Regions from separate parts of the Neobacillus sp. B24 genome, predicted to be linked through region 1. Evidence: riboswitches for the same ligand, from Rfam matches in the RefSeq annotation. Region 1 holds a riboswitch; each other region holds the start of a gene.
What was found. A riboswitch is a leader RNA that binds a small molecule or an ion and turns the genes downstream of it on or off. The one in region 1 is predicted to bind cyclic di-GMP.

Region 1 (7,963 bases):
TTTTTATTAAATACGTTTGAAATTGTACATCTTCCTGAGTATATTTGTAGGGATTATTACTGATTAAGTCATATTCAATTGAAGCGATTGTAGGCTTGTTATTTCTTTGGAGAGGTGTAATAGCTGTTGTCACTTCTGAATCCTCAGAGATTTTAATAAATGTATTCTTATAGCTCATACCATTTCTCCTTCCTTTACTTTTCTCTCCTTGATAGTATCCAACTAAGTATCGGTTGGCAAATTCTACATGTAGGAGCTGCCGATGACAAGGACCTGCTACCTTTCGAAACCAACAGCTTTCCACTCTATGGTCTTTTTATCAGCAAATAAGCGATGGTCACGAAGTCATGCCCATATTTATTATAGACGGGCTCCAATATCCTGCTTGAGTGTAATATATAGGGTAATGACTACATTCGAAAGGGAGTGTGAAAAAATGGATAATTCCTTACCAATGTCAAATGCCCTACCGGTTCCTATGGCTTCAAATGTTCTTCCCCAGCCTACAATGGCTTATTCCTATGCTGCTCCTGTTTATGGGAGTTGTTTTCCTGTAAGTGGGTGCAATGAATTTTTACTCATAGTTGTGTTGTTTATTTTATTAATCATTGTGGGTGCAGTTTGTTTCTTTCGGTAAAAAGTGTGATAATATCTATTAAATAATCCTCATCTTAACTCCAGATGAGGATTACCTTTGCTTAAACTTATTGTTGGGCAGCTTGATGCCGCTCCACCCGCTTACATCGCATTGTCCATATTTATTATCACCTACAGCCATCACCGTTCCGTCAGATTTAAGCCCATCTGTATGACGACCTCCCGCCGCAATGGTGTCTTGAGGCCTCCGTTTCACCTTTACCACTGCTTCTTTCGGTGAAGTGTAATCGATATATTACCTCCTTGAAAAACAAAACCTAACTTTTTATTGTATCACTTGTATTTGTTTACACTAACCTGGCCGATATTTATTGGGATACCCATTCATATTGAATATCAGGTAAATTTTCTTCATTTTCGTGTCCTCTACCAATGACAGTGAATCCATTCTTTTCATAAAATCGTTGTGCTTTTTCATTTACTTCAAATGTATATAAGGTTAATCTCCCACTTGATTGTTCTTTTACCTTGTCTAGTAGTATTTGACCTATACCGATTCCTTGATAATCAATATGAATATAAAGCTGGCTTATCTCCCTTTCATTATATGCAACCATTCCAACTACTTCGTCATCCATTAACGCTAAATCTATTTGGTACTCCTCAGGCAATATATGATTTAAAAAATAGAGATGATTTTCAAAGCTATGAATTTCTTTCTGGCCAATCGCCCGTTCCTTACTATCCCGCCACATTTTTACTGTCTGTTCAGCGTACTTAGGAAGATACTCAGTTATTATGAATTTGTGTTTGTTCACCGGAATACTTCCTTAATCATATGTTGTTTACTCGCCACTTTAATCCCCCCATTATACAAAGTATTAAGCATCGTCACTTTTATGCTCGTTCATACTGAGCGATTTTTTATTACTATAATCAACTGTATCTCCAATAAAAAAGAAGATCATTCTTTAATAGATTTGATGATCATAGTAGTCGGAAATTTCCTTGCCTTGTATAGAGAATAATAACGATCAGAGATTCCTTCATCAACTGTTTCAAATCCAGATGAAACATCACTTTCTATGACAGACTCAATTGTAAAACCTGCTCTTATTAGCTCGTTTATGTAAGTTGCCATCTTTCGTTTGGGTATTATAACGGGTGCATCTTCTCCCTTAAATTTTGGATATTTAATAACTCCTTCATTTTGATAAGAACCATCAAGATAGATTTGACCGTTCTTGCTTTTTAAATGAGCGTAGAGAGGATGATCCCAACTAAATATAAAGTATCCACCAGGTTTCAAATAAGAATGGATAAGTCCAAAAGTAGCAGCAAGATTTGTCGTCCATCCAATAGCATATATAGAGTAAACTGCGTCAAAATATTGCTTAGGTATCCCAATGTCCTCTTCCATTGGTGCACAGAATAAATTGGCTTTAACATCCTTAAGAGTATCTTTTGCTGCTGAAATTTGAGCTTCGGATAAATCAATACCCCAAAGTTCACCGGCCCCTTTATCTGCCATATATCTCAATGAATGACCGCTTCCACAACCAATATCAAGAACTTTTTTATTTATTATTTCATCAAAGAGTCCTAGCTCGTCTTCGGTTTGTGCAAAAGGACCATAATTAGGTAATGCATCCTTCCCATTAAAATGATGTGCTACTATATCCCAGCTGTTTTTGTTTTGTTTAAGAATTTCTGCGGACAATCAAATTCCCCCATTTATAAGTTTTATTATTGATTTGAAATTCAGTATAAACCTGAAAGGCCACACCGAATTTGTCTATTACATCTCCAAAATAGCTCCTTGTTTGTTATTGGATTTCTTATATGATGACCGTTATAAAAAGTACTTTTTGTTAATCTGGATAAGGCTACAAAAATAGGGGCTGCTTCATGTTGAAACGCCCCTGTTGAAAATCTTATGTATTATTTAGGAAGATCAAGCTGCCATGATACCCCGAAACGGTCATTTAGCCAGCCAAACTTCTTACTGAAGCCATAATCACCAATTGGCATTAGGGCCATTCCACCATCTAACAATTTTTGATAAAGATTGTCAATTTCCTCTTCAGTATCACAAGTAACATAGATTGAAAAGGAAGGTGTGAAGGTAAACTGATGTTTTATATTACTGTCAATACAGATAAAATCCTGTCCTTTTAAGGAAAAGGCAGCCTTCATCACAGTTCCTTCGTCCCCTGACTCATTCGCTCCGTATCGAACCAAATTAGTAATATGGGAATCATCAATAAGGGAGGTATAAAAATTCATTGCTTCTTCAGCCTTGCCATCTTGAAACATTAAAAACGGTGTAACCTTTGACATGTTCATCCACCTTTCAATTGAATATGTAATACATTTATTATAGTGAATATGATCGTTGAATTAAAGCTTCCCTTTGACGCAGGAGGAAAATCAATCCTTTTTCCTCGTCTTCATAATGCCAGTTAAGTGAAAAAAATTAAGTCTCCCAATCCGATTGGTTTATTTTCAGTAATCCTAATTTCAATAACCGGTCCAGCCTTGATAAAAATATATACCTCTTCTAATTTTAAGATAATGGATGTTAACACTGGACTTTCTCCATTTTTAACTCCATATCCAATTACCTGGTTTATAACATTCGGTTGAATAAAAAAACTTGAACTCTTTATTATATGCCTTTGACAGTGACTGCCCTCCATATACTCCAATGGCTTAGGAGTTTCCTTTTCCTTAACCAACAGTAAGTCATCCCCAGCCTTGTCTTCCATCCACTCTAAACTCCAATACTTTACTTCATGTGTTTTTGGATATTCTATTGCTAAAATAGGAGTAGTTGGATGAAGAATAAGCTCCTTGTTGAATTGATGGATATTGAGTTGATTTGCATATATTCCTGATAATGTACAACCCTTAATCGACTTAACATCTTCCCATTGAAGTTCCATATTTTCACGCCCTTGTTTTAAAGAAAAATCCTTTTCTAATAAAAGAAGCGTTAACCCTGCTTGGGCAAACGCACCCTATAATGTAGATGAAGAAACTACTAATATGAAAATGGCGATCCTTCGTTATGGAAGAATCGCCCTCTGTCGTTTATATATCACTCTTATTTGTCACTATTTAAAGGCAAGAGTATGCTTTAAAAAGCTTTTCTTATAGTCGAACCATTCTAATGCGACCAAAAATAATCTTCTTTCCAATAATTCTTCTTCAAAGAATTTTAAGTTATTTTCATATTTTTCAAGAACTGCAGTCACATATAACTCTACTAAATTTTCATTACTTAGTTCTTTCACATCAATAAATGGTTCTTGTGCACAAGCAAGAGCAGCCACAGATAACACCCCTAAAATATGTTCTATTTTAGGCAGCTCAGCCGTCATAGTTTAGAACCTTAGACCTGAAGCTTTGCGTCCCAATCTTTCGAATGGTTTGCCTTTATCTAAATATTATTATTTTTAAATTATATTACATTTTTGAAATGAATTGTAAAAAAAGTTTAATAATACTATAAAAATATTTGTTTTTAAGGCACACTAAAATCATGCACGGTTTAAAATGCTGTCGAAACATTCAATTATGAAATATGATTATAAAGGTATGATACATACTATTTTCCGTTAGGAGGAATGCGTTGTGAAAATGGAACATGTGGGGATTAAGGTAAAAAATATGGACGAGTCTTTGGCGTTCTATCAAAACATCCTCGGGTTGGAATTAAGAAATCGTGAGTGGTTAACTGACTCTGTTGAGCTTGCCTTTTTATATTTCCCAGACCAGCCAAGTGTAGAGATTGAACTTGTCTATGGCGGCGGTTCGGTTGATAACGAAGGAATCGTCAATCACTTGGCTTTTACAGTTGAAAATATTAAAGCCGAACTCTTACGCTTAAAACAAGCAGGGATCCAATTAGTAGATGAAGAACCTCGCAGCATTTTAAATGATACCGTTAAAATTGCCTTTTTCCAAGGTCCGAACGGTGAGAAGCTGGAATTGGTTGAAAGATAAGTAGCAATAAACAAAAGTGCCAGATACCCTTGCCTGGCACTTGTTTCAATCACTTTTTTACTTTTATATTTTCTGGTATGGTCTCCCAGTACTTCGGGTCTTCTAAGCCAAGCCGCCAAATCCCGATTCCCCGCAGGTTATATTTTTCAACAAGGTTTAGCTTCACCTTCAAACTTTTACTGTTCTCAAACCATACCTGGTGGCTGTGATGTTTTTCATCTACGTAACTAAAGTGTGGAGTTTGCGATTGAGTGTCCCAAATCACCTTCGCTTTAAATTTTGTTTTCTGTCCCATTAACTCTTCATACGAGCTATATTTGGATTCACCTGAAGTTGTATCCCAATCCCATCCATAACCAGCGATTCCAAGGAGAATTTTTGCTGGTGGTACCTTATGCTTCAAGGCATAACGAATGGTATCTTCTGTCCAGTCGACTGATGCTGATGGACCGGGTTTTGTTCTGGGATTATGTTCATCGTATGTCATAACCATTAATCCATCTGAATATTGACCAAGCTTTTCGTAATCAAACCATGGTGACCAGGGATTTGCGCGGGAATCACCCGTGTTTGCCGGGACTGAAACTGTCACTACTTTTCCATCAGAATGAAGGGAATCAGTCAGTTCTTTTATCATTCCACTAAAAGTATCCCGGTCATTTAACTGCAAATTCTCCATGTCAATATTGATTCCATCATAATGAAACTGATGGATTTCATTACGTATACTCTGAATAAAAACAGCCCGATTACGATCGTTATCGATTACTTTACTCGCTACCTGCTTGCCCTTCTCGACGGTTTCATAAAAAAGATTATGTACAACCATATATACCTTCAGGTGTTTTTCATGAGCACTTTCAATTATCTTTCGTTTATGCTCTGCTGTAACGGAATCTATAAGACTGCCAGGGCGTTTATCATCAAGCTTATACCAAAAAGGGGCAATGCTGCTTAACCTGGAGGATTGGGCGTCAACTGTTGGCTGAGATCCTGGATACGTCCCTTCCTGCTCTGTGTAAAACCCTAACACTTCACGAGAAGTTTCCTTTATATTGTCAGCCTGTTTTTTTTCCGCCTTGCCGCAGGATGATAATAATCCGATGCATAAAGAAATGATGATGAATGATTGATACCAATTTCTCGCCATACTACACCTTCTTCTAAGTTGTATAGTTCTTAAGGTGCTGAGAAAAGTTGTAACTTATTCACAGTGATTTGGCTTCATTCGTAGTAAATAGAAATTGATATTAACCAATATGAATTTATTGCGAAATAATTTTTAGGCGGAGAATTTCCTGCTAATGTAAAAATAGACCTTCAAATTCCAATACAATTTGAAGGTCATTCTGCATTACATTTTTAATGTTTGTGAAAGTTAACGGAACCCTGTTGGTCTCTAATACCATCCACTTTGAATAAAAAATTTATTATACTTCTTTCTTGCGAGAGGACCTGGAAGTTTCTTTACGTTTACCACTTGTCCCTTTTCCCACAAATCCCCTATTCCCTTTATAGTTTCGCGTTTGCTTTTCCCGTGGCTTCTTGGAATATTGCGGTGCTTCGGATGTTAGCTGAATCGGAACTTCCCTCTGGTCCTTCGATAACAATTTCAAGGCAATTGAAACTAACGTGGTCGAATCGTATTGATCTAACAATTCGGTTGCTGCTTGTTTAAACTCTGAGTATTGCTTTTCTTCCACCAATTGTATCATCTTTTCTACTGCAGCTTGCTGTATAGACTCCATTGCCTCTGCTACCGTCGGTATGGATTTGCGCTGGATTTTCCCTTTTGATGCTTTTTCAATACTGTGGATCTGTCCAGTTTCTCTCGGTGTAGCAAAAGTAATCGCAATTCCCGTTTTACCTGCTCGTCCCGTTCTGCCAATCCGGTGAACATAACTTTCTGGGTCTTGAGGAATGTCAAAATTGTAGACGTGGGTAACCCCTGACACATCAATCCCCCTCGCAGCCACATCGGTCGCGACTAAAATATCGATGGTTCCCTCACGAAATTTATTCATCACGACATCCCGCTGCCGTTGATTTAAATCACCGTGCAGGCCATCAGCAAGATATCCTCTTTTATTCAATGCATCGCTTAATTCATCCACGCGCCTTTTTGTCCTTCCAAAAATCACGGCTAATTCTGGATTACCCACATCCAGCAGACGGCAAAGGACTTCAAATTTATCTCGTTCCTTAACCTCATAATAAACTTGCTTTACACTTGGAGCGGTAACTTCCTTCGCTTTTATCTTCACTAACTCCGGATTGTTCATAAACCTTTCCGCAAGGTTTTGAATCGGTTTTGGCATAGTGGCAGAGAACAGCAAGGTTTGTTTTTCTTCAGGGGTTTCACTAAGGATTCGTTCGATATCCTCTATAAAGCCCATATCTAACATCTCATCCGCTTCGTCCAAAACCACCATTGAGATACGATCTAACTTAAGCGTTTTACGTTTAATGTGGTCCAGAAGTCTTCCTGGTGTTCCCGTAATAACGTGTGGAACCTTTCTTAATGCTTTGATTTGGCGGTCTATTGACTGCCCTCCATAAATAGGGAGAGAATTTATACCCATGTATTTCCCAAGCCGATTAATCTCTTCTGAAACCTGAATAGCTAATTCCCTTGTCGGCGCAATGGCAATCGCCTGAACATATTTTTTGCTCTTATCCAATTTCTCCAAGATTGGTATGGCGAAGGCAGCCGTCTTTCCTGTGCCTGTTTGTGCTTGACCAATAATGTCCTTCCCTGTCAAAGCTATGGGAATGGCTTTTTCTTGAATAGGAGATGCTTCTTCAAATCCCATATCCGTAATTGCTCTTTGAATATGTTCACTAATGTCCATTTCATGAAATGTTGTCATTCTTCAAAAACCCCTTCTATGTTTTCACTATTTCTTATATTGGGCAAAACGTCTTCATGAAATGCATATAAGGATGTTTTTTGCAACGAAGTTGATGTTCGTGAATATCCTGGTTATTATTATTAAAACTATCTTTATCGTTTGACAAAGTCTAAATTTATCATTATCATCAATTCAAACTTAATAACGGGGAGATAAGTTTGAAAATTTATGTTGATGCGGATGCATGTCCGGTAAAAGATATCATTATCTCTGAAGCTAGGAATGCTGACATTCCTGTTATCCTTGTCACTAGCTTCTCTCATTTCTCTAATACGCAACAACCATCGGGTGTAGAAACCATTTATGTCGACTCTGGAGCAGATGCTGCGGATTATCGGATCATGAAGTTAGCTCAAAAACGAGATATAATCGTTACGCAGGATTATGGTCTTGCTTCGCTGGGTTTAGCAAAAGGTTGTGTGGTACTTCACCATAGTGGGTTTCGC
Region 2 (7,963 bases), 880 kb from region 1:
TCATTATAATCCTCCTAACGGCCGATCTCTAATGCTTTTAACATCATCGATTTACCTGTATTAAATGCAGTTACATTTGCTTCATACGCTCGTGATGCCGCAAGCAAATCAACCATCTCTTTTGATAAGTCTACATTAGGCATTTTTACATAACCTTCAGCATTGGCATCGGGATGGTTTGGATCATAAACCAACTTGAATGGGGTCCGATCATTTACGATTCCAGTTACCCTGACACCTTGCAGTTGTGACTGTGTTTGTTTTTGAAGCTCTCCTTGCAGAACACTATTAAAGGATTTCTCTCTTGGTTCCATGACGACCATTTTTCGCTGATACGGTTCCCAATTTCCGTTTATGAAAGTTCCTCGTGTTGAGGAGGCATTGGCAATATTGGAAGATACTACATCCATACGTAATCGCTGTGCGGATAAGGCCGAAGCATTAATATTTAATGAATCAAACAACTTCCTTACACCCTTCCTTTAATTGCAATAGATAATTGTTGAAACTCACTGTTTAATTGTTGGGTTAACGTGTAATACCACAGTGAATTTTTTCCCAATCTCGTCATTTCTTCTTCAATATCCACATTGTTCTGATTGTTTTGCATAAACGTTTCAGTATTTTCAACACTATAGGCGTTTGGCACTTCAGAAGCATTTCCGATAACGACATGACGCGCATCAGTTCGATTGCCAACAAAATTTGTTTGATTTGATAAGTGTTGTTTTAATATATCTTCAAACACAACCTGTTTTGCTTTATAACCGGGAGTCTCAGCATTGGCAATATTATTGGAAATCGCCTGTTGACGTAAACTGGAAGCAGATAATGCCTTCTGTAGGAGGTTAATATTGTTCAAAATAAATCACTCCTCTCCTTTTAAGAGCTTTTCGACAGTTTTCGGTATAATCTATCAAAAAATGATTTCTTTCTCAATATACTATATAGAAAGAGTATAAATCTACCACTTTTTTAATTAAACAGTATGGCAAAAAAGATTTTTGAAAAAACTGTGTCGTTGAGTTTAATTTTACTATCATGCACTAAAATGATTGAAAAATTTAGTTACACCGGATACCCAATGGTTATTCAGATCGGTTGGATCGTTTTCAGCACCAATTGGAGCGTATTTTGCCCCAATACTGGCAATATTGTTTAATCCGTTTCCTAGATAATTTTTACTTAAATTTCGAGCCATATCAGAGATGCTGTCCTCAATTGTTGCGTATGATTTCAAACCATTTCTTCCCATCATTCCTGCAATATTGTTCTTTTCGATTGCAGCCCGTGATTTCCCATTAGCAGATTCGTGTTGGGCAATCGCGGCGATTAACCTAGGGTTGATATTATATCGCTTTCCGACTTGGACGAAGACCTCTCCAAAACCTTTCAGTTTCCCCCCTAATACTTGGTTTAACTTATCTACACTGATGGGTTGGAAACTCAATTGTCCCTCATTCTTTCCTGAACTCTCTTGAGGGGGCATATATGACCGTTCGCTGGTAAAGGGCACATCACCTATTAAATTATTGGGTACATAATTATTTACTTGGGATGGTAGAGAAGTTTGCAGGTCACTGTCGAAAAATAAATCCTGCAGCATCCCCATGAAAAGAGTAGTAAACTCATTATTAGAATTTCCAATTTGAGAAGTCAGTTTTTGATTTCGAGACAATGTATTAATTAACATTGTATTCGTTAGCCATTCATTAACAATTTTCAAAAAAAACACCCTTTCTAATCAAAAAATTCGACTGAAAGACTTCCTTATATAAGAACCACAAAATCTGCGTGGTTACGCAATAAAATTGAGTATAATGGATTATAAAGTTCCAACCAAAATTCTACTAATTTCACCTAAATATTCTTCAGGAAGTTTTGATATATTAATTAATTGTCCGTTTTTGATTTTCCCTTCTACTAAAACAATGTTGTTCGGATCCAGTTCGTTTTTTAATGCAAGTATTTGTTTCTCTTTATATACGACATTTTTCACCATTAAATATGTACTATTATGAAGATTTTCGACAGTAATGCGCATGGGCTCCATAAAGAATGGTTTTCTGCTTTTATAATCTAAAAAATTAAAAACTGTACCACTCTTTTGTTTATCTATCAACAATTGCTCCCGAACCATAATGTTCTTCCTCTCCGCTCACTTGATGTGATTGAAAAAAGCGATTCCGCTTAAATAATTAGAAGCGAGAACGGTTGTTTATACTCAAACGTTCCTTTAATTTACAGAATAGTAAACCGTTATCATTATTTTAATCTATTACATTACTTCCATAACCGAAAAATCTTTTTCGGCTTCGCGCAAAAAATAGGTCGAATTTCCTCCTTTTTTGCGTAATCACGCAAATAATGTTGAAGAGTGTCAACACTAATTAAAACTTCCAAACAAAAAAACCCGCATTACCGAATGCGGGGTTGGATACATCTTTCAAATCAAACCACAGGAAAACCTATGAAAACATTGATCTTTCTTGAGAACGCCCTATTATCGGTAACTGGCTGGCATAGTGAGTTGCACCTTAGCCCCTATAGTTTTGCGTAACTGATTTTCATCAGTATTGCCCTTAACGAGGTGCAGTCCCTAAAACCTTAGCCTCATATCCATAATAGAACGTTTTTACTTCGCCGAATATCCTACTTTGTTCCTAATTGTTGTCGTATTTTATAGGTATTTAGAACCATTTGTGTCTAAATTTGTCTGAAGTTGACAATAGTGCAAGTAATTATTTTTTCTCATCTAAAAATGCACCATTCATTTGCTTCATATATGGTTGATATCTTTTCGACATTTCTTTGTTCACTTTGATTTGATTAAGTGAAATTTGAGTTTCACTAAGACTGGATTTTAGCAAAGGCTCCGCAAGCCTATCAAGAGCAACCATCTCTTCAATCAAACTTTTCGCTTTTGGCGAGTAGTGAAAAGTTGGGTCTCCCGTTTTAATTGCCTCCATCTGATTCATCAACTCATGCCGTTCACTTAGCATCTTTTCAAATTCAGCAAAATCTCCGTCTTTTAATACCTGAAGCATTTGCTTTGTTATATTATGCATTTTTGTAATTATTTCATCTATCATTTTTAAATCCTAACTTTGAGTTTTAGATAATTTCATTGCATTTGTCCAGGTTTCAGTAAGTTCCAAAGCCAACCCTTCTACTTCATCCAAAATTTCTGCCTTTTTATTTAGATTCGCCTCAATCAGACGATTTTTCATATAATCATATATTGATAGCAGCGATTCCGATACTGTATACCCTTTTTTCAACGTAATCATTAACTCGCTGAGTATGTCTTGGGCCCTAAGGTTATAGTTATGGCATTCTTCCAATTTATTATTTTGAATTGCCGCTTTGGATAAACGGATATATTTTACCAAGCCTTGATATAACATTAACGTTAATTCTTCTGGCGTTGAAGTCGTTACTGCTTGCCTTTGATAGGTCTGATATGGATTATTAAAAACCATGTTTTACAACTCCCTTTCATAAACAAATTCCTATTTGATATTATCGGATTTTCGAAAAAAAAGTTAAGCATACATGGTTTAAAAGAATTTTCGTTATGTTTGAATTAGCAATTATAAAATAGTTTTCCTCAGCTTCCAACTTGAAGCACAACTCCAAACCCATCAATCATATAATTCAGTCTTTGAGTATAGGATTTAAGGTTCTGAATTTTAGCTGCATCACCCAGTTTATTAAAGGCTGCGATTTCTTTTGCTAATTTCGAAACTTCCAATTGTAATTGATCATTACGCTTCTTTTCCGCTTGTAATTGTTGATCTTTTCTTAATAGTTTTTCATGAAGTGCTTCCTTTTCAAGATGAACTTCAGATTTAATCGTTTCTATTTGCCGAGCAGCACTTTGATTCATTAATGCCATGTTTGTAAGCTGATACAGGCTTTTAAGCAGCTCATTCAGATTAATCCCTGGCAGTTGTTGAACATTAGAGATAAGTCCTGATAGGATGTCCAATAAATCGTCCTGAATCGGGTTATCTTGTTGTTGCATATGTGCATTCACAGGATTATCCCGAATTACCTCCGTTGATATAACCGGGACTTCGTCCTCTTGAATCGTAATAAAGTTATATTTCTGGTTGATTGGCTGTTTTTGTTCATATTCTTTAATCTTACTGTAGTATTTATAATTGACCGACTGATAACCACGATTTAATAATTGAGCGATTTCATCCAAAATGCCAGTGATATTTAATCCGCCTTCATTTTGGCGTTCTTCAATATATTGGAACATAAATTCAACTTCAACTTTTGACCATTTTCTATTAATTTTCTTGGAAGGATCAAAGGAGTGTCTTGAATTTTGTTTGTTATGGATGCTTATTAGCATCAAATTATTATAGTAAGATACTAAAGTTCCCGGAATAAGTGAATGTTTCTGTTCCAATTCATGAACGAACTCTTCTTCTGTTCTCCCTGTTTGTTGTTTCACAATAGCATCTTTCATTTCGAATATTGCCGATTTTAGCCCCATGTTCTTCTTACCTCCCATTGCCTAATTTATATATTTTTCACAAATTTATAAAGTTGGAAATCATTCTTATCAAACATTTTTTTGATTTGATTAGCCTTTTGTTAGTTGTAATCTACCAAATTATTCGCTGATAAAAAACTTTTTATGGGTGTGTTCAATAAAAATAATAGCTATTTTTCTTTAATATTTATCATATAGTTTCTGGAAGTTTTTGTGAAATTTTATGAATAAGAAGGTAAGAATCTTATATAGAGAAAAAAATCCCCCTCTTTTTTTGTTTGAGGGAGTTTGTTGATTTTCCATATTATCTTTGAAAACGATTTTGTTTCTGTTTCTCAAAACAGTATTGAAGCAATTTTGATTGATTTCGCGGTTCAATTCTCACAAATTTTACAGCAACGTTTGCTCTATCCTGGTCAACCGGTTTATGCAGCCTGATGATTTCGGCATGGAATGGAATCGGTTCGGGGTTGCCATTATTTGAACCTGGAACCATTAATGTTCCTGCAATCATTTCACCTTGGTACAGTTTTAATTCATCACCAACGGTAAATAACAATCCACCCGCACTTATATTAACTGTATAGAATTTGTGGTTTGTGATAATTACTTGCAAATTGGCATTGACCCGGAAATTTTCTCTAAGCTGAATCCGTTTAATTTCATTCGGCTGCGGTCTGGTAATTCGGTATAATGGAATTATCTCTATTTTTCTTCCAATAATTTCAGCTTGGAATCCATATTTATTTCCGTCTATAATATATGAAACCTCTATTTTGGTTCCATTCGGGTATAACGCTAAATCGTCACCGCCCAAAGGGAATCCGATTAATATCTCCTTCTCTATGATATCTGCAACAATGGATCGATACGAGTGTCCCTTACTAAAAATATCAATCACAATGTTCTGGTTGATTTTTGGAAACATAGACTCCTCCTATTTTTTATACCTAACTATATTTTATAATCTCATTATATTCCAAAATATGAAAATATAATATATAAAATTTCGATTATTAGTTAAAATTACTATCAAATAAAAATATTTTGATTCAATAAAACTCCTAAAATGCAATCAAAAAAGGTAATACAAGATTATCTTGTATTACCTAATCAAAACTAATAATTTATTATCGTAAAAAATCCATTAAAGTGGGCTGGATAATCCTAGCTCCGACGGCAAGTGCTGCACGCTGCACATTTTCCTGGGCTTTTAAATTAGTGATGACCATAGAAATGTCAACATCCTCTTCGGTTGATAACAATTGTGTAGTCGAGACCTCAAGTCCTTCAATCCGAGACATACTCAACTCCATACGATTCATTCGTGCTCCAAGTTCAGCTCGTTTACCCAAAATATTATCAATCTGGTTATCTAAGCTTTTAAGGTGATCACCTGAATCTATGTTAGTAACGATATTATCAAGCAATTTAAAAATTCCATCGTCACCATAACTAAATACATCCGTTCCTAAAATATTAATTTGAACATTATTTGTTTGACCTACTTGTAACTCCAGTTTCCCGTTATTAGAATTGCGAAACGCCTTTACTGAGTCAGCGTTGTCAGGGTCCACTCTGTATGGAGCAGTTTTCACATCCGTACCCGCAAAAATATATTTACCGGCTATCTGTGTATTAGCAATCTCCCCAAGATGTTCCTTTAGCTGATTTATTTCTTGTGTAATTGCTTCCTTGTCTGCAGGGCTATTGGTACCATTTTGGCCCTGTACAACAAGTTCCCGCACCCGCTGCACTACGGAGGTAACTTCATCAAGAGCTTCATCGGTTGCAGTCATCCATGAAAGTCCATCATCGGCATTCCGTTTATATTGATCGATTTCATTTAATGATGAGCGATAAAACATGCTTCGGACAGCTACGACTGGATCATCTGATGGTTTGTTAATCTTTTTCCCGGAGGATGTTTGTTCTTGATACTTGTCCATCGCCTTATTATTTCGCTGTAAATTAAACAGCATATTTTGACTTAAGATATTTTGAGTAACTCGTAAACTCATTTATAAACCTCCTTACAAGCCAACTCGGCCCATCCCATTAATGACCTTTTCCAGACATTGATCCATAACTGTCACCATCCGTGCAGCGGCATTATATGCCTGTTGGAACCGAATCATATTCGTCATTTCTTCATCAAGAGATACTCCGGAAACGGATTGGCGACGATTCTCTACTTGATGAATAATTACCTCTGAATTATCCTTCATGCGCTCTGCTTGTTGGGAATCAATCCCCAGTTTAGCAATGATATTCCGGTAAAAGTCATCAGCAGTAGAAGTTGAGTCACCGAATGTAAGATTAAGAAATTTCAATTTGGCGATTTCCTCTGCATTTTTCCCATTTCCGGTGGATGATTTTCCGTCAACTTCAACCTTTGCGGCTGCAATCTTGTCCAATGAATTGAGGATTGCTGGATTAACAACTAACGACTCTGCTGTATCTCCAATAAAAAATTTCACCGCCGGGATAGAAGAGCCATTGATATTTTCTAAGCTTAGTCCTTTTTCATGGACTTCATTGACTGCGCCTGTGAACGTCTTAACTAAGTCATTAAGCTTGTTCTTAAAAGTAGGAATGATCGAGCTGGATTCTTTTTCAAGTAGTCCATATGATTCAATTCGCCCCAGCAGCTCTCCTGAATCCAGATTGACCTGGTTCCCACCAATCTTGATAGAATCGGGATTCACTAGACCAGATGTTTGATCAAAATCAATGCTAAATTTATTTGCTTTAATTCCGGAAACTATTGGCTCTGTTCCTACATAAATATCTACCATGCCATTCTTACTATCTGGTTGCGAAACCTTTACATTCACAATTTTGGATAACTGATCGATAAGCAGGTCACGCTGGTCATATAAATCATTCGGTTGATAATTATGAGGGACCACACGGGAAATCTGATCATTTAGACTGCTAATTTGCTCTGCCAACGAATTTACTTGGTTAGTCTTCGTGATAATGACGTTTTTTAAATCCGTTTGCATTTCGTCCAAGGAACTTGATAGATAGTTAAAAGTTTCAGCTAATGCTACCCCTTTTTGGCTGATTACAGCACGCGCAGCTGAACTATCTGGATTCTTGGAAAGCTCTTCCCATCCCTTCCAAAACTCGTCCATTGCAAATGCTAGTCCATTATCCGATGGCTCGTTAAACATTTCCTCAATTTTAGTGTAGGTATCACTCTTGGCTTCCCAATATCCAAGGTACTTATTCTCTCCGCGCAACTGGACGTCCAAATAATCTTCTCGTAAGCGTACCAACTTTTCAACCTGCACTCCAGTTCCTAATTGGGCTGGAGTGGTATCCGTATTTATTCCCGGATAAGGTATTGCACTGGTTGCCTGCATTTCCGCCCTTTGTCGGGAATAACCTTCTGTATTGGCATTTGCAATGTTATGACCTGTTGTAGTTAGCGCCAGCTGCTGAGCA
Region 3 (7,963 bases), 2.2 Mb from region 1:
CAGGAACAAAGACGCTGTGAAATCTGAGGGATAATTGTAAAAAGACAGGATAATCCTGTCTTTACTCATTTATTGAGCTATTCATAGCTGGTACTGTTTTAATTTTATTGAAGAAATAGTAATACTTATAAGCCACGATTAGCAGCAGCATGATTCTGACGAGGAAATGGTCAACCATAAAGAAAGCTATTGCAATCATTACATCCGCAAACAAAAGAATCGTCCATTTTTGCTTTAGGGTCATAGCTCGTTCCCTGACAAAGCTTTCGAGATGGCGTTTATAAATGCCTGTCCCTTTGAACCAGTGCTCAAACCGCTCCGAGCCTTTCACGAAACAGAACGATGCTAGAAGTAACAACGGTGTCGTAGGCAGTAAAGGTAAAATAATCCCCAGCACGCCCAAGCCTAAGGAAATAAATCCAATTACAATAAAAATAAACTTAATGATACGATTTTGAATGATATAGCACCCCTTTGGATGAGGTTTGAACCGTTTTTTCTTATATTATACCATAATACCGGGTTCGCCTTTTTCAATCCAAAGCTTTATCATCAAACAAATAAGACAATACCCCCGGAATTCTTTCTCGGAAGAAACGATAATGATGCTCCGCATCTTCAATCTCTTCAAAGCGGATATTATCCATTTTGCTGCTCAAAAGTCCATATACCTTCCTAGCTAAATCGATGAAAAGCTGACTTGCTTCCGGATCAGCGGGTACTTCTTTCGTTCCTATATCCATATAAAACTTCTCTATTTCTTCAAGGTTCGATTCCTCAATTAATGCCTCAATGGCTTCTTGATTTCGATAGTAAGCCGTTGATAACACAGCAATTTTTCGGAAAATATGCGGATAAATGCATGCGGCGTAAGTAGATATAAGGGCTCCTAATGAAATCCCAGCCATCGCGGTTTCATTTGGCAACGTGCGATATTTACGGTCGATTAACGGCTTCAGCTCGTCAACAATAAAATCCACATAAGCTTCACCATTTCCGGCAGCGGGACTTAAATAGCCCAAAATCTGCTCGCTTAATTTACCATGAGGCCATGGGCAATAATCATTTAAACGTCCATCACCAACCGAGTTTTGGTCAATCCCGACAACGATGATTTCGAGCCCAGATTGGTCCAAGTAATCCTTTAAGCCCAGGGAAGTACCACCAATGGAGCCCTCATCCTCAAAAACATTTTGCCCGTCGTGCATATATAGAACAGGATAACGTTTCGTTTCATTATGATAATTATCAGGAACATACACAGTGATCATTCTTTCTTGCTGGAACGATGTCATATAAACGGAGAATTTCTCTAACAACCTGGCTCACTTCCAATCTAGAATTCTTTCTTAATAAATTTACCACAACGCCAACTTTTTGCCTAAATTTTTCTATTAAAAGTAAATTTCACCCAGTATAATAGGTGGATTAAAAAAATTCCCCACTATATGGAATGATGCAAAATGCTCACGAGGAAAACAAAAAAGATTCAGAGTACACCAACGAAATTGGAGGTTCCAGTGTATATTTTTGCCGGCCGTCAGGATTACCAAACCCCTTCACCAATAGCAAAGAAATATTTTGATGTTCTGGAATGTCCGTATAAAGAATTTGTCTGGTTTGAACACTCCGCCCATTTATTAAACTTTGAAGAACCGGAGAAATTTTATCAAGAATGTTTAAAAATTAAGAAGAAGCTGGCTTGAACTATAATTTGAACTCCTTTACAAGGGGTTCTTTTTATTTTAATAGAATAAAGTGTACGAATGGTGAAAATGATAGAAAAGAGTGATTTGGGTGTATTTTACCATTGAAATCAAAGTAGATAAAAAATAAAATTATAACAGTATAGCATCTGCATACCGTGATATTATTTATATATAATATTTGATTTCATATATAAAGGAGATGTGTAAATGAAACGAATTAGCTTAGCTTGGCAAATCTTCATTGGCTTGGCGTTAGGTATTACTGTGGGTGCGATTTTCTACGGTAACCCGCATGTAGCTGAATTCCTGCAACCAATTGGAACCATTTTTATTCGCCTCATTAAGATGATTGTTATACCAATTGTTGTTTCAAGTATTATCGTTGGTGTTGCCGGAGTCGGTGACATGAAATCACTAGGAAAGCTTGGCGGTAAGACGCTTCTTTATTTTGAAATCATCACAACGATTGCGATTTTCTTAGGTCTTCTATTTGGTAACGTGTTTCATCCGGGTACCGGAGTTGACCGTTCTCAGCTTACAAAAACTGATATTAATTCCTATGTAGAGACCGCCGAAACGACTCAAACGCATTCGATGGTTGATACGTTTGTCAATATTGTTCCAACGAATATTATTCAGTCGTTAGCGAGTGGGGATATGCTGGCGATCATTTTCTTCTCCGTCATGTTTGGACTTGGAATTGCAGCCATTGGGGAAAAAGGGACCCCGCTGCTTAATTTCTTCCGAGGTACTGCGGACGCGATGTTTTATGTTACCAACCAAATCATGAAGCTGGCACCGATTGGGGTTTTCGCTCTTATTGGTGTAACAGTATCCAAGTTTGGCCTAACATCGTTAATTCCTTTAGGTAAATTAGTTCTAGTAGTTTATGGTGCCATGATCTTCTTTATTATTGTTGTACTGGGCATCACAGCGAAAATTGTCGGCTTCAGTATTTTTAAGTTGTTGAAGTATTTAAAAGATGAATTATTATTAGGTTATTCTACCGCAAGTTCGGAGACAGTACTCCCGAAAATCATGGAAAAAATGGAGAAGCTGGGATGTCCAAAGGCGATTACATCGTTTGTTATCCCAACCGGCTATTCATTTAACCTTGACGGGTCTACCTTGTATCAGGCCATTGCCGCCTTGTTTATCGCCCAAATGTATGGCATTCACATGGGAATTGGCGAGCAAATCACATTAGTTCTTGTATTAATGGTTACATCAAAAGGTATTGCCGGGGTTCCGGGTGTTTCGTTTGTTGTATTGCTTGCTACATTGGGCAGTGTCGGCATTCCTGCTGAAGGACTTGCATTTATCGCTGGTATTGACCGGATTCTTGATATGGCACGTACATGCGTCAATATTGTCGGCAACTCCTTGGCAGCCATTGTTATCTCGAAATGGGAAGGTCACAGCCTTGAAGATGAGCCAGAACAACTGGCAGCGTAATGGACCTAATTACAATATAAAAAAGATATAAAAGGTGCTTGACGTCTTATGTCAGGCACCTTTTGTTATCGGGCCTTTTGGCCTAGTTTAACCAACAAATTTTATATTAAAAATTCCAGTTTTCTGCTAGAATGGAGGTATACTGAGATAATTACTGAAAAGCTGTTTCAGTAGGATAAAGAATTTCTTCATTACCTGTAGGAAATCGATAGGGCAAATTTATTGAAAGATAAAGGCGCAAAGCTATAGGGGCTAAAGGTGAAAAATGACTATGCCAGCCAGCTGCCGTTGTTGAGTAATCAGGCGGGACTAATCGATAAAGATTAGTTGGGAGAGGAAATCAATGAGAAAACCGGACATATCATTGGATGACCTAAAGCGAAGTATTTATCTATGGGTCGTGCCGATAATTATTATTGCTTTAATCTTGAATACTATTTTGCAGAATTTATTTGTTGACGACATGTTCGATGCTTTTGTAAATAGTACTCTAACCATATGGTTTCTTATTAGCTGGGTGCTGCTATACAAAAATCGCTTCGTTGTTTTCACCGAGTATTCTAATTTGCTGTTGATCAGTTTTTATCACATTACCACGTTATTTGATGTCATCTACAACGATATCGTTAAATCCGGCGGTGGAGACCTGGGAGATTTCATTATCTGGACACCGTTATTTTTAACGTTTATCTTTTTCACTCTTGGTGTAAAACGAGGGATTTATTTTTCCAGCTTCATATTTATCATTACATTGATAATCGGGATTGCATTTATTGGTCAACTGCCAACTAGCTCAATTGATTCCCTGGTCCAATTTTATTTTGCAAACTTTGTCTATATTATTGTCCTTAGCTTTACTCAATATCTATTCAGGGCCTTTACGGAGGTTGAACTAGTAAAGAAACATGCTTACCTCGATTCATTAACAGGGATTGCAAACCGTCACCAGATTGACGCGTGGCTTGAAAAAAAACTAGCAGATTCAAAAACGATGGACAAGTCGTTTTCGATTATCTTTTTTGATATCGACCATTTCAAATGCGTAAATGACCGTTTTGGCCATAAGGCAGGCGACTCGGTCTTAATACAATTGGCAGAACATATTAAGAATAATCTTGCCCAGCAGGACTTGTTTGGACGTTGGGGCGGGGAAGAATTTCTCATTATTACTAATGAGGTTGGTCATAATGCCTTCCAGCTTGCAGAACATTATCGAACATTAATCGCCGCTCATGAGTTTACTGGAGTCGGAAGTATAACTAGCAGTTTTGGAGTAACCTGGTGTCAGCCAGATGACAGCATTGACTCCTTATTGAACAGGGTTGATAAAGGACTTTATAAATCGAAGGATAAGGGCCGAAATATGGTCAGTATCATTTAATAGGAAAAAACCGCTTATGAAGTGACCCCCATAAGTTGGACTAATAATCCAGCTTAAGGGGGTTTTTTTGCAAAAAAATTAAAGAATAATTCCTTTTCTCATCCCAACTGCGACTGCCTCTGCGCGATTATTAGTGCCAAGCTTTCTTACAACAGACGTTATATAATCCCGTACAGTGAATTCGCTTACACCCATCCACGAGGCCATTTCTTTTATGGAATATCCGTTGGCAAGATGCTGAAGCACCTCTGTTTCACGCTTGCTCAATATGTTTTTTGTCTGTGTTGGGAGGAAGGGAAATGTAAAATACTCGGAAAGCAATGTTAAATAATTATGCTCAAAAGGATATTCTCCAAGATAGCGGTCAACGATTGCACAGCCTACTACCGTATTGAAAAGACAAATAGGAATAATAGCCATGGTTATGTCCAGTTCCTTTACATATTGTTCAGGAAAATAGCCAAGGCTGTCCTCTGTATTAATAAAAGCCGGCTTATTTCTTGTCAGGGCCTGATAAATCGGAAAAATTGGCCGGACATCTTCCTTGATTCCTCTAATCGAAACCACTTTATCGTTTTCAATCAGTAAGACTCCCTCGCCCAAATAGCTAAGTGGAGAGTATATAAAAAAGGCCGCCCTTTGAAACGGAAAGAACTGCATGCACCCGTGCAGCATATTTTCTACCTTTCGTCTCAGGTCAGAGATTGCTGCCGTTTTCTTTAGATGATTATAGACAGCAGGATTCATCATTCGACAAATTTTCCCCCTACATTTTCAGTAATATTTTTTATAATGCGTTCGTTCTACAATAGAGTGAAAGTTCCTACAATTTTAGCCCTACTACTTTTGACAGAATTCTGATTGCTGCGATAATACGTTTTCGTATCGAAAATGTAGGTTGGGCGACGAAATTGTATTGGGACCAATAAATTATGATTGGGCCGGTTAGTAAAGAAATGAATGAAGGTTCAGTCATATTTTATAATAAAAAGCAGCAAAGGGGGAGTATTTTTGAAAAATTTTTCCGAATTAGCCCTGCTAATGAAAGGGAGGGGTGGGTTTTTAGTACCGCTTCTGGCAGCGGTTGCAATTCCACTCATTTATGCACTCATTTATCTATCCGGGTTGCTTGATCCGCCGGAGACATTGCCGGAATTACCAGTAGCTGTCGTTAATCTGGACAAGGGGGCGGAAAACGACGGAGAAAAGCTAACGGTTGGTAATGATCTCGTCGAGGAGCTGAAGAAAGGAAAATTACTGGGGTGGGAGTTTGTCTCAGAAGAGAAGGCAGACAAAGGCCTTAAGGACAACCGCTATTATTTAGTTATTAAGATTCCTGAAGATTTTTCACAAAAGGCAACAACGGTAATGGATAGCGACCCGCAAAAGCTGGGCCTCGAATACATACAAAACGAGGGGAAAAACGGGCGAATTGCCGAAGTGACATCAGGTGCTGTTGAAACAATCAGGGAAAAGCTGGCCACAAAAATCACGACCAAATACGTAAAAAATGTATTTTCAAGTCTTGGTGATGTAGCAGCAGGATTCCAAACCGCCGCTGATGGGGCTGATAAAATCTATGACGGCTCCACCCAGCTTCACGATGGATCCACTCTGCTCTACAATACCTTAACCGAAAAATCACCTGACATTCAAAAACTTGCGGATGGCACAAAGGAACTAGCTGCCGGAACTAATGAAATGTACACCAACCTAAAAGGGAAGCAAGGGAGCATTTCTGAATTGGCGGCAGGGACTAAGGCTTTGAATGATGGGACTAATCAGTTGGTAGGCGGACTTAAAGCAAAATTACCGGATATCCAAAGACTTGCCGGGGGAACCCAAGAGCTTGCGAAAGGAGCAACTGACCTTACAAAGGGAACTGAAACCCTGTTAAATACCTTTAAAGGTAGTTCGGAAGGTTTTAAAACAAAAGTATCAACTGAATTATATCCAGGTAGCCTAGAACTCAAAGCAGGAACAGATAGGACGAAAACAGGCCTAACTGACTTAACTAAAGCCTTAAGTGAATTAAATACAGGACTAGGGCAATACAAGGAACATCCGGCACTTAAGAGTGATCCAAACTTCCAAAAAATTGTTGCTACATTAAACTTTATTGTAACCAATGAGGAAAAATTACCTGCCCTTAATGCCGGCATGGAACGCATTCAGGGTGGTGCCCAAAAGGTAGCAGAGGGAATTGGAGGACCTGATGGTAGTGGTGGTGTAATAGGTGGTATTCAGCAAACTATAGATGCACTAAACTATCAATTAATTCCTAATCCACCAGAAGGTCAAGATACCATATTTGAAGGAGCAACTAAACTAGAAGCTGGTGCCAAGGAAGTAGCGATTGGTACAGCATCAGTAGAAACTGGTTGGAAAACGTTAATTGCCAGTGCCGGACAATTGAACGACGGTGCAAAGAAGATCAAAGACGGTAACCAAACAGTAGATGCTGGCTGGAAGCAGCTAACCGCAGGTGCGAACCAAATTAATTCTGGTATGGTTCAAGTCAACGACGGCACTCAAACTGTTAATACAGGCTGGGGTGAGTTAACTGCTGGTGTTGAGAAACTGGACAATGGTCTAGGGGAATTAAACAGCGGTGCCAATGAACTCGCTACTGGCTTACATGATGGAGCGAAGGAAACAAGCGCCGTTAAAACTGGGGATAAGAATACCGATATGTTTGTATCTCCGGTCGAGCTAGTCGGCAGCAAGGTCAATGCTTACAGTGAATATCGCGACTCTTCTGCGCCGTATTATCTATCACTTGCGCTATTTGTAGGCTTGCTAATCATGACCCTGTTCGTTGATTTGAAAAATTCAACCACAGGAGTTGGCCCGACATCCTTTGCAAGCAGATTAACGACACTTTCCGTGATTGCCATTGCCCAAGCATTGGTCGTTTCGTTAAGTACATTGCTATTCCTGAATCTAAGTGTCACAAGCAGCTTTGCATACATCCTGTTCATGATTGTGACAAGCCTTGCATTTTTAATGGTCATTCTGGTATTGATTTCATTAGCCGGTCATGTTGGACGCTTTATTGCCTTCGTATTAATCATCCTTCAATTGATTATCTCTGGCGGCGATGCGCCAATCGAGGCATTACCGGATTCCTTGCAGGTACTAAGCAAATTTATGCCAATGACCTATTCCGTGTCAGGCTTCAAGTCATTAATTTCATTAGGAGATACCGGCGCAGCCTGGGGAAGTTTACTACTTTTACTAGTATTCCTGGCAATAAGTTTCGTCATTATCTTTGCATGGAATTTATTCAGAACGAAAAATATTGATGACACCGTTTCAGCTTAAAACGCTCAAACAAGAGAGGTTGCCTTTTGGCTGCCTCTTTTTAATGTGCAAAGAAGATTACCTTCCTAAAAATAGACTTTCCTCCATTCCAATT

Region 2: it holds a riboswitch for cyclic di-GMP, as region 1 does, so the genes downstream of both, ACZ43M_RS11980 (hypothetical protein) here and ACZ43M_RS16105 (hypothetical protein) in region 1, are expected to answer to the same signal.
Region 3: it holds a riboswitch for cyclic di-GMP, as region 1 does, so the genes downstream of both, ACZ43M_RS05340 (GGDEF domain-containing protein) here and ACZ43M_RS16105 (hypothetical protein) in region 1, are expected to answer to the same signal.

Annotation. Positions count from the first base shown of each region.
Region 1 is NZ_AP035777.1:3,289,773-3,297,735, forward strand. It holds gene ACZ43M_RS16070 (DUF6157 family protein) at 1-178, opposite strand, end outside; gene ACZ43M_RS16075 (YjcZ family sporulation protein) at 437-637, shown strand; gene ACZ43M_RS16080 (RCC1-like domain-containing protein) at 689-853, opposite strand; gene ACZ43M_RS16085 (GNAT family N-acetyltransferase) at 966-1,415, opposite strand; gene ACZ43M_RS16090 (class I SAM-dependent methyltransferase) at 1,562-2,317, opposite strand; gene ACZ43M_RS16095 (VOC family protein) at 2,539-2,937, opposite strand; gene ACZ43M_RS16100 (hypothetical protein) at 3,060-3,542, opposite strand; gene ACZ43M_RS16105 (hypothetical protein) at 3,714-3,980, opposite strand; cyclic di-GMP riboswitch class I at 3,961-4,044, opposite strand; gene ACZ43M_RS16110 (VOC family protein) at 4,240-4,605, shown strand; gene ACZ43M_RS16115 (glycosyl hydrolase family 18 protein) at 4,655-5,755, opposite strand; gene ACZ43M_RS16120 (DEAD/DEAH box helicase) at 6,036-7,475, opposite strand; gene ACZ43M_RS16125 (YaiI/YqxD family protein) at 7,676-7,963, shown strand, end outside.
Region 2 is NZ_AP035777.1:2,414,402-2,422,364, reverse strand. It holds gene fliE (flagellar hook-basal body complex protein FliE) at 1-4, opposite strand, end outside; gene flgC (flagellar basal body rod protein FlgC) at 15-464, opposite strand; gene flgB (flagellar basal body rod protein FlgB) at 470-862, opposite strand; gene ACZ43M_RS11985 (glucosaminidase domain-containing protein) at 1,040-1,726, opposite strand; gene ACZ43M_RS11980 (hypothetical protein) at 1,826-2,140, opposite strand; cyclic di-GMP riboswitch class I at 2,506-2,591, opposite strand; gene fliT (flagellar protein FliT) at 2,742-3,092, opposite strand; gene fliS (flagellar export chaperone FliS) at 3,102-3,482, opposite strand; gene ACZ43M_RS11965 (hypothetical protein) at 3,611-4,510, opposite strand; gene ACZ43M_RS11960 (flagellar brake protein) at 4,815-5,438, opposite strand; gene flgL (flagellar hook-associated protein FlgL) at 5,641-6,531, opposite strand; gene flgK (flagellar hook-associated protein FlgK) at 6,544-7,963, opposite strand, start outside.
Region 3 is NZ_AP035777.1:1,081,347-1,089,309, forward strand. It holds gene ACZ43M_RS05315 (hypothetical protein) at 1-34, shown strand, start outside; gene ACZ43M_RS05320 (YbaN family protein) at 62-463, opposite strand; gene ACZ43M_RS05325 (alpha/beta hydrolase) at 534-1,319, opposite strand; gene ACZ43M_RS05330 (hypothetical protein) at 1,464-1,706, shown strand; gene ACZ43M_RS05335 (cation:dicarboxylate symporter family transporter) at 1,917-3,164, shown strand; cyclic di-GMP riboswitch class I at 3,367-3,454, shown strand; gene ACZ43M_RS05340 (GGDEF domain-containing protein) at 3,508-4,545, shown strand; gene ACZ43M_RS05345 (response regulator transcription factor) at 4,624-5,295, opposite strand; gene ACZ43M_RS05350 (YhgE/Pip family protein) at 5,557-7,869, shown strand.